Regions from separate parts of the Macrococcus brunensis genome, predicted to be linked through region 2. Evidence: predicted binding sites of a transcription regulator. Region 2 holds the regulator's gene; the other holds the start of a gene.
What was found. The regulator CtsR, encoded in region 2, represses protease genes until heat stress. The targets are predictions, from matches to a motif close to ATGGTCAATAAAGGTCAAACA.

Region 1 (4,437 bases), 800 kb from region 2:
GTGGAACAAGTATTCATCGTGGTAATGGAAATAAATATGGTCTTTCACTTCAGCGATGATATTCTGGATGTTCAAGTCTTCCAGCTGTTCGAATATAGCTTTTGCGATTGATAAATCGAGCGGTTCATGCACAACTTTAAAAGTATCGTCTTTTGGATGATGGATAAAAGCACCATTGAAGTTGACGATCGGTGAATCCAGGCCGAGTTCATTGTAATAAATTTCACTGGCGCGATAGGGGCGACCGGTTGAGATCATCACTTCATGCCCTTGCTCTTTTAATTGCTGAAGAATATTTTTAGTATAAGGTGAAACAGTTTTTTCATCTGTAAGTAAAGTGCCATCGAGATCGAGGCAGATTAAGTGTTTAGCGTTCATCAGTTCAATCCTTTCTGCCATCTATCATATCATTTAATTGGCGATAGTTAAGGAATTTGTTATAGTTAGAGAAAGTGAATGGAAGGAGTGAATAGCATGGAAGAAGCAATGAAAGATAGTATTCTCGGTGCACTGGAAAACGTTATTGATCCAGAGCTTGGAATTGATATCATTAATTTAGGACTTGTTTATCACGTCGATATGGATGATGACGGTATCGTCACTGTTGATATGACTTTAACATCTATGGGCTGCCCAATGGGACCTCAGATTATTGATCAGGTGAAGACAGCACTCGGCGAATTACCAGAAATTAAAGGTGTCGAAGTGAATATCGTCTGGAATCCACCTTGGAATAAAGAAATGATGAGCCGTTACGCTAAGATTGCACTTGGTGTCAGCTAATCAGAAACCCGCAGATTATTTTCTGCGGGTTTTTTTATTCGATTCTGCAGATATTAATTGGACAGCTTTCACAGCTGATTTCATCTTTGAGGTACTGGATGTTTTTAAGCATAATGTACTTACCTTTAACACTGATGATATCATCAGTCTTCAGCTGACTGATGACCCTGTTTACACCTTCTCGGGTCGTGCCGCACAGATTCGCAAGGTCATTATTTGTCATTTCAACATTCAGCAGAATACCTTCTTCTTGCTTAACGCCGTACGTATTGCTGAGTCTGATCAATGTTGAATAGAGCGCTCCTTTTTTGCCGAGGGTAAATAAATCACGCATCTTATATTCATTTTTGCTATTTTCATTCTGCTGCCAGAGCATCCATTCATACTTCATGACTTCATCAGCTAGTAAAGCGGTCTCGAAAGTCTTCAGTTCAATTTTGCGGACAGTGGCAGCTGACTTCACTTTAGCGAAGAGTGAATGTTTCTTAGGACCACATAACAGCGTCACAGCGCCAAAAATAGAACGGCTTGACAGCATCTTCATGGATAGTTCCTTACCATCTTCGACCATACGGTTAATGAGGACGATGCCGCTTTTGATGACATAGATATAGTCCGCCGGGTCTTCTGCCTGATAAATATACTGCCCTGCTTTAAAGGATTCTTCTTTACCGTTATCCAGAATATAGTTGACGACGTTCGTGGCTTCATGAAAATTGATTTGTACCATACTATTCATCCTTGTCCGCTTTTTTTCTATTATAGCATAGACGTTTTTCATAATATGGCACGATTTAAATTTTTCCGATATGAAAAGCATGATGTTTGTCACACGCATAAAATGGATATATAATATTATTAAAGGTCAAATATAGTCAAATGAGGTGGCAATATGAACGCAGATAAAATGACTTACAATGTCCAGACCGCTGTTGAAGCAGCCCAAAGTGATGCCGTAGAACGGAAAATGCAGACCATTGAACCTGAAAGTATTTTACTGCATTTTGCTAAAGATACGGATAGTATGCTGTCCACGGTTTTTGAAAGAGCGAACCTGAACTTAAAAGAATATACCGCTAAACTGGAAGAAAGATTGAATAGTCTGCCCGCAGTCAGTGGTGATAATATGCAGTACGGTCAGTATTTAAGCAATGACTTGAACCAGCTGATACAAAAATCTGAGCAACTGCAAAAAGAAATGTCAGATGACTATTTATCAGTGGAACATCTCATACTGGCAGCCGTTCAGTCTCATGGACTGACACGCGAGTTTGTCGGCAGCAAATCAGAAGTCATTAAAGAAATCATTAATCAGATCAGAGGAGGAAACCATGTGACATCACAAAATCCTGAAGTTCAATATGAAGTACTGAAAAAATATGGGAGAGACTTAGTTGAGGAAGTCCGTAACGGTAAAATGGATCCGGTTATCGGACGAGATGAAGAAGTTCGTAACGCGATTCGTATTTTAAGTCGTAAGACCAAGAATAATCCTATCTTAATCGGGGAACCGGGTGTCGGTAAGACTGCCATAGTCGAAGGACTGGCACAGCGTATCGTTCGTAAAGACGTGCCGGAATCACTTCTGAACAAAACTATTTTTGAACTGGATCTCAGTGCACTAGTTGCAGGCGCTAAATTCCGCGGTGAATTTGAAGAACGTTTAAAAGCCGTGTTAAAAGAAGTGAAGGAAAGTGAAGGACAGATTATTCTGTTCATTGACGAGATTCATATGATGGTCGGCGCCGGTAAAACAGAAGGGGCGATGGATGCCGGCAATATGTTAAAACCGATGCTTGCACGCGGAGAACTTCACTGCATCGGTGCGACTACGCTGAATGAGTATCGTCAATATATCGAGAAGGATTCTGCTTTAGAGCGTCGTTTCCAGAAAGTACTGGTAGCAGAACCGGACGTTGAAGATACTGTCTCTGTTCTTCGTGGCCTGAAAGAAAGATACGAAGTATATCACGGTGTTCGTATTCAGGATAGAGCACTCGTTGCGGCAGCTGAACTGTCAGACCGTTATATTACTGATCGATTCCTGCCGGATAAAGCCATCGACTTAGTTGACCAGGCCTGTGCGACGATCCGTACAGAGATGGGATCTAATCCGACTGAACTGGATGCAGTCAATCGTCGAGTACTGCAGCTCGAAATTGAAGAAAAAGCATTGAAAAATGAAGAAGACAGTGCCAGCCGTATGCGTCTTGACGAACTGCAGAAAGAGCTTGCTGATGAGAAAGAGAAACAGCAGATTCTTGCGGCTAAAGTGGAAAAAGAGAAATCACAGATCCAGGTCTTACAGGAAAAACGCTCTGAACTGGATCAATACCGTACACAGCTGGAAGAAGCGCAGAATAACTATGATTTAGCGAAAGCTTCAGAGCTCCAGTATGGTAAGATCCCAGAAATCGAAAAAGAACTGGCACAGCTTGAAGAAGATTTTCAGGAAGAGACGAAAGGTAAGGACCGTCTGATCCGTGAAGTCGTGACAAATGAAGAGATCGGCTACATCGTATCGCAGTGGACAGGTATCCCAATCTCTAAACTAGTGGAAACAGAAAAAGAAAAACTGCTGAAACTATCCGATATTCTGCATGAACGTGTTGTCGGTCAGGACGAGGCAGTCGATTTAGTGGCAGATGCCGTCGTGCGTGCACGTGCTGGCATAAAAGATCCAAACCGTCCGATCGGCAGTTTCCTGTTCCTGGGTCCTACTGGGGTCGGTAAAACAGAGCTTGCCAAAGCACTGGCTAGTACGATGTTTGATTCAGAGAAACATATGATTCGAATCGATATGAGTGAATATATGGAAAAACACGCAGTGGCGAGACTTATCGGCGCGCCTCCAGGTTACATAGGTTATGAAGAAGGCGGACAGCTGACTGAAGCGGTTCGACGTCAGCCCTATTCAGTGATTCTGCTTGATGAAGTCGAAAAAGCCCATAGTGATGTCTTCAACGTACTTCTGCAGCTTCTGGACGAAGGCCGTCTGACAGATGCTAAAGGGCGTATCGTAGACTTTAAAAATACGATCATCATCATGACGAGTAACATCGGTTCACAATACTTGTTGAATGGTATTGAGGACGGTGAGATTACAGATGAAGCGCGCAGTCAGGTCGATGAAGCGCTGCATAGTTACTTCAAACCGGAAATCTTGAACCGTATGGACGATATCGTGCTCTTCAAAACACTCAGCGCAAATGATATCACTTTCATCGTCGACAAATTTGTTGATCAGCTGAACCGTCGTCTGATGGATCAGCACATGTCAGTGACAGTGGATCGATCCGTTAAAGAATGGGTGGCAAAAGAAGCTTATGCGCCAGAATTTGGTGCTCGTCCACTTAAGCGTTTCGTGCAGAGACATATTGAGACGCCTGTCGCTCGTCTTTTACTGCAGAACAGTCTTGCAGAAGGCGCACATATCAATATCACGATGAAGGAAGGCCAACTTGATTTAGAACTTCAATAAAAAAAGCACAGTAGCTTAAAAATAAGCTACTGTGCTTTTTTAGTGATGATCGGTTGGAATCGGATCATTTGGAATTAATGCAGCTACGATAAGCGCCAGAACAGCGAAAACAACCGCCATGACATTTGCAGTCATCAGATGAAGTTCATTGCCGCCACCTAAGCTCATCAGTA
Region 2 (4,437 bases):
CTGTACCGTGACCAATCAGCTGTTCTACTTCATTGATAATTTTTTCTTCTGTAATATCAAACTCTGCCAGTACTTTTGCTGCAATACCGTCAGGTTCTTTGACAAGACCAAGCAATAAGTGCTCAGTTCCGATATTATTATGCTGCAGACGAATCGCTTCTTCCTGCGCATGTGCAAGGACACGCTGTGCGCGTTCTGTTAATTTACCAAACATTATGTTTCCTCCTTTTAAAGATGCTCTCTAAGCATCTTGGCTCTTTTTTCATCTATTTCAAGTGCTTCATTGATTGTATTCAGAAAAGGGGGCTGGATCGCCATCATCAGTTCATTAAATCGAAAAGGCTGTGTGGGAATGATTCCCATATCTATACCCATTTTCACTTCACTTAGTCTCAGACTTGCTTCTTCTGCACTGATCAGACGTGCATATTTTAAAATACCAAGACTGCGGTTGATGCGGTCAGATGTTTCGATATAATCATAATCAAACAGCCGTTGACGCATCGCTTCTTCCTCACCGATAATCTGTTCCACAATCTGCTTCAGGTCACTGATAATTGCTTCCTCGCTCTTACCGAGTGTCAGCTGATTGGATACCTGGTAGACATGTCCAAGACCCTGACTGCCTTCACCATATATGCCGCGAATTGTGTAACCGAAGCGATTGATTGCCTGCGCAATACGCGTCATGCGCTTCATAATAGAAAGTCCCGGCAGATGAAGCATGACACTCGCTCTAAGACCCGTACCGATATTGGTCGGGCAGGTCGTTAAATAACCGAGCGTTTCATCAAAAGATAACGTCATCTTCTCATCTATCTGCTGATCAATTTCTTCGGCTTTCAGATAAAGCTGATCAAGAGATAAGTCACGACCCAGTACTTGAATACGAATATGATCTTCTTCGTTAATCATAATGCTGACGGATTCATCTTCATTGAGGAAGACGGCCCCATAAGGCTGATTTAGCAGTTCCTTACTCACGAGATGCTTGATGACCAGCATCTGTCTGGCATTGACATCAAGGTCAGCAAGTCTCACTTCATCGAACTGCGGCGCCAGGACAGCAGATACTTCGTTCAGCACCTGCTCACCTGTCTGATCATCATACATGAGCGGATGCACAAAATTCTCAAGGTTACGGGCGAGTCTAATTCTGGAGCTCAGGATAATAGGCTGGTCTTCCTGCTGCATCCAGTCTCCAAGCTGCATATTTAAATGTTTATCCAGCATCGGAATCCTCCCTTTCTCTGAGTGCCTTAATTTCATCGCGCACAGTCACCGCTTCTTCAAAAGCCTGTTCAGCGACCAATCCTTCGAGTTTAGCCTCGAGCGCTTCTATCTGTTTCTTCAGCTTAATTTTTTCTGCCGACTTAAGAGGTGCTTGTCCGGTATGTTTCTGGTTGCCAGCCTGCACGCGTTCGACAATCTGCGGCACATAGTCACTGAATGCTGAATAGCAGGTATGACAGCCGAACTTACCGATATGCAGCGCTTCATTAAGCGCCAGGCCACAGTTCGGACATACGGGTTCTGATTGCTCTTCTCTAAGCAGATGTTTCAGAAGCTGGTTAATTGTAAACTCTTCATCATTATAGTTCATGCTGCACCTCACTAATGGTAGCGAACAACTGTCAGGACACTCTGCAGAATATTCGCTCTGATATAATCTCTATACGGTACATCTACATATAATGTATCGCGATGAATCGTCGCAAGAAGCAGACGCTTCTCACGGTCTGAAATCAAGTCATTCTGTGACAAAGCGTCAATGATATGCTCTGCCTTCTGCTGACTGACATGCTGTCCTGTCATTGCACTCAAGTGATCAATAAAGGCGCCCTGATTATTGGATTCAATCTTCGTAATACGGATATAACCGCCCCCACCACGCTTACTCTCAATCTCATAACCATGTTCACTTGTGAAGCGGGTCTTGATGACATAATTTAATTGCGACGGTACACAATCAAATTTCTCAGCAATCTTTGAACGTTTAATTTCCACGGCATCCCCGCTCTGTTCAAGTAACTGCTTCAAATATTGTTCGATAATGTCAGACATATTTTTCATGATTTCACCTCTTTTTGACCATCTTTGACTTTATTATAGGGACAATGCAGAATGAGTGCAAACAATTTGTCTCTCACCTCCGAAAGAGGTACCGCTTTCATAAAAAATATAGTATGATATTTAATGATGTTTTAATCTATATAGGAAAGAGAGGAAAAAAATGAATTATATTATTGGCGTAATTGGTATCGTCATCTTCCTATTACTCGCATGGGCAATCAGTTCAGATAAGAAAAATGTGAGATGGCAATATATTGGTATTATGCTAGTGATCCAGTTTCTCCTGGCATTCTTATTGCTCAAGACACCTGGAGGAGTCTGGCTCGTAGATAAGCTTGCAACTGGATTTGGTTTCTTATTAGGATACGCTGCTGAAGGGGTCAACTTTGTTTTTCCTAACATGGTCAACCTGAATGAAAAAGGCGAGGCCATGAATAACTTCTTTACTCAAGTCTTACTTCCCATTACTTTTATCTCTGCTTTAATCGGTATTCTTCAGTATTTAAGAATTTTACCTTTCATTATTAAATACTTAGGTCTTGCGATTTCTAAAATCAACGGCATGGGTAAACTGGAATCATACAATGCTGTCGCTTCAGCTATTCTAGGACAATCTGAAGTATTCATTTCATTAAAGAAACAGCTTCCTTATATTCCTAAACACCGTTTATATACTTTAACAGCTTCAGCGATGTCGACTGTATCACTTTCAATTGTCGGTGCCTACTTCACAATGATTAAACCAGAATATGTGGTAACAGCGATTGTCTTAAATTTATTTGGTGGTTTTATTATCGCTTCTATCATCAATCCTTATCGTGTTTCAGATGAAGAAGAGAACAGTGTTATCATGACTGAAAATGAACATAAACAGTCATTCTTCGAAATGTTAGGTGAATACATCTTAGACGGTTTCAAAGTAGCCATCATCGTCGGTGCAATGCTGATTGGTTATATCGCTTTAATTGCCATGTTAAACGGAATCGTCGATGCGGTGACGCCAGGTGAATTCAACTTCCAGACATTACTGGGTTATGTCTTTGCACCACTTGCCTTCTTAACAGGTATTCCTTGGGGCGATGCAGTTCGCGCAGGTTCGATCATGGCAACTAAACTAGTATCGAACGAATTCGTCGCTATGCTTGATGTACAGAATATCGTCGATAAAAATACAGGTGAATTATCTGAACGTGCGATTGGTATCGTGTCAGTATTCTTAGTTTCATTCGCTAACTTCTCATCTATCGGTATTATTGCCGGTGCAATTAAATCATTGAATGACAAACAAGGTGACGTCGTTGCAAGATTTGGTCTGAAATTACTTTACGGTGCGACACTTGTATCATTCATCTCTGCGACTATTGCAGGATTCTTCTTATAATAAAAAAAGCTTCGAAATCAATTGATTTCGAAGCTTTTTTAATAGTCTTCAACGATAATATAAGTCGCTTTGATTGGACCATGTACACCCACAACCAGTTTCATCTCAATATCTGCTGAGTTGGATGGACCAGTGATCAGGTTGATACATGTCGGAAAATCCGAATCATTATTTCTTAGATTGATCTGCTCGGCTGCCTGCGTAAATCGCGGCACAATCGTTGACTTCGGAATAATGGCGACATATGTAGCCGGTAGCAGGCTGACACTGCGTCCTTTTCCTTTATCTGCGTATAGGACGACTGTGGCACTTTCAGCAAGCGTCACATCACTGAAAGTAATACCGATGTTCGCACGTTCTGCGACTTCGATATTTTCTGCACCTTTGTCCTCATCCCAGATAAAAGTATCATATCTTTTTAAATCAATGTTCAGCTCATCAAAACGTGGATCATTCCAGGCGATGACTTCTCCGCCACCATATGTGTCAATAACATGCGCCAGTACCTCATTCAGTTCAGCTGAATTTGTTTCAACGATATCTGTATGAATAGCAATGCTGTGCTGCTTCATGACTTCTACCAATTCATCCTGTGATAAGCCTGCTAATGTCTTATCCTGGGGTCAGTCCGGGAATTCCCTCCTTGAGCTTTTATTGTCCAATGATACCTTCAGCGTCGCCACCATTAAAGGAGACAATCTCCTCTATTTCATGACGGCTGCTGTCATGAGGTGCTTTCACACCTTTCCCCATTGCAATGAACATGACAGGCACGTAGCGCTCTTTATTGATACTCAAAGCCTCCATCACTTCATCACGTTCAAAACCACCGATCGGATTCGTATCATAGCCATGATCTTTTGCAATCAGCATCAGCTGCATCGCTGCTAAATTCGCATCCATCATACCTTGCACTTTGATATAACTCTCAGGTGCCTGAGATAATGCACCTTTTAGTGCGGCAACGTTTGTCGTCATCACTT

Region 1: clpB (ATP-dependent chaperone ClpB) is a predicted target of CtsR. The motif match lies at 1,645-1,665, and genes of this name have one in related genera.

The regions. Positions count from the first base shown of each region.
Region 1 is NZ_CP092179.1:698,280-702,716, forward strand. Features, by position in the region: gene MGG13_RS03745 (Cof-type HAD-IIB family hydrolase) at 1-399, opposite strand, end outside; gene MGG13_RS03750 (metal-sulfur cluster assembly factor) at 475-783, shown strand; gene MGG13_RS03755 (Crp/Fnr family transcriptional regulator) at 818-1,513, opposite strand; gene clpB (ATP-dependent chaperone ClpB) at 1,676-4,264, shown strand; gene MGG13_RS03765 (YjzD family protein) at 4,304-4,437, opposite strand, start outside.
Region 2 is NZ_CP092179.1:2,017,398-2,021,834, forward strand. Features, by position in the region: gene MGG13_RS10680 (ATP-dependent Clp protease ATP-binding subunit) at 1-217, opposite strand, end outside; gene MGG13_RS10685 (protein arginine kinase) at 229-1,233, opposite strand; gene MGG13_RS10690 (UvrB/UvrC motif-containing protein) at 1,223-1,603, opposite strand; gene MGG13_RS10695 (CtsR family transcriptional regulator) at 1,615-2,073, opposite strand; gene MGG13_RS10700 (NupC/NupG family nucleoside CNT transporter) at 2,234-3,454, shown strand; gene MGG13_RS10705 (LutC/YkgG family protein) at 3,493-4,038, opposite strand; gene MGG13_RS10710 (nitroreductase family protein) at 4,106-4,437, opposite strand, start outside.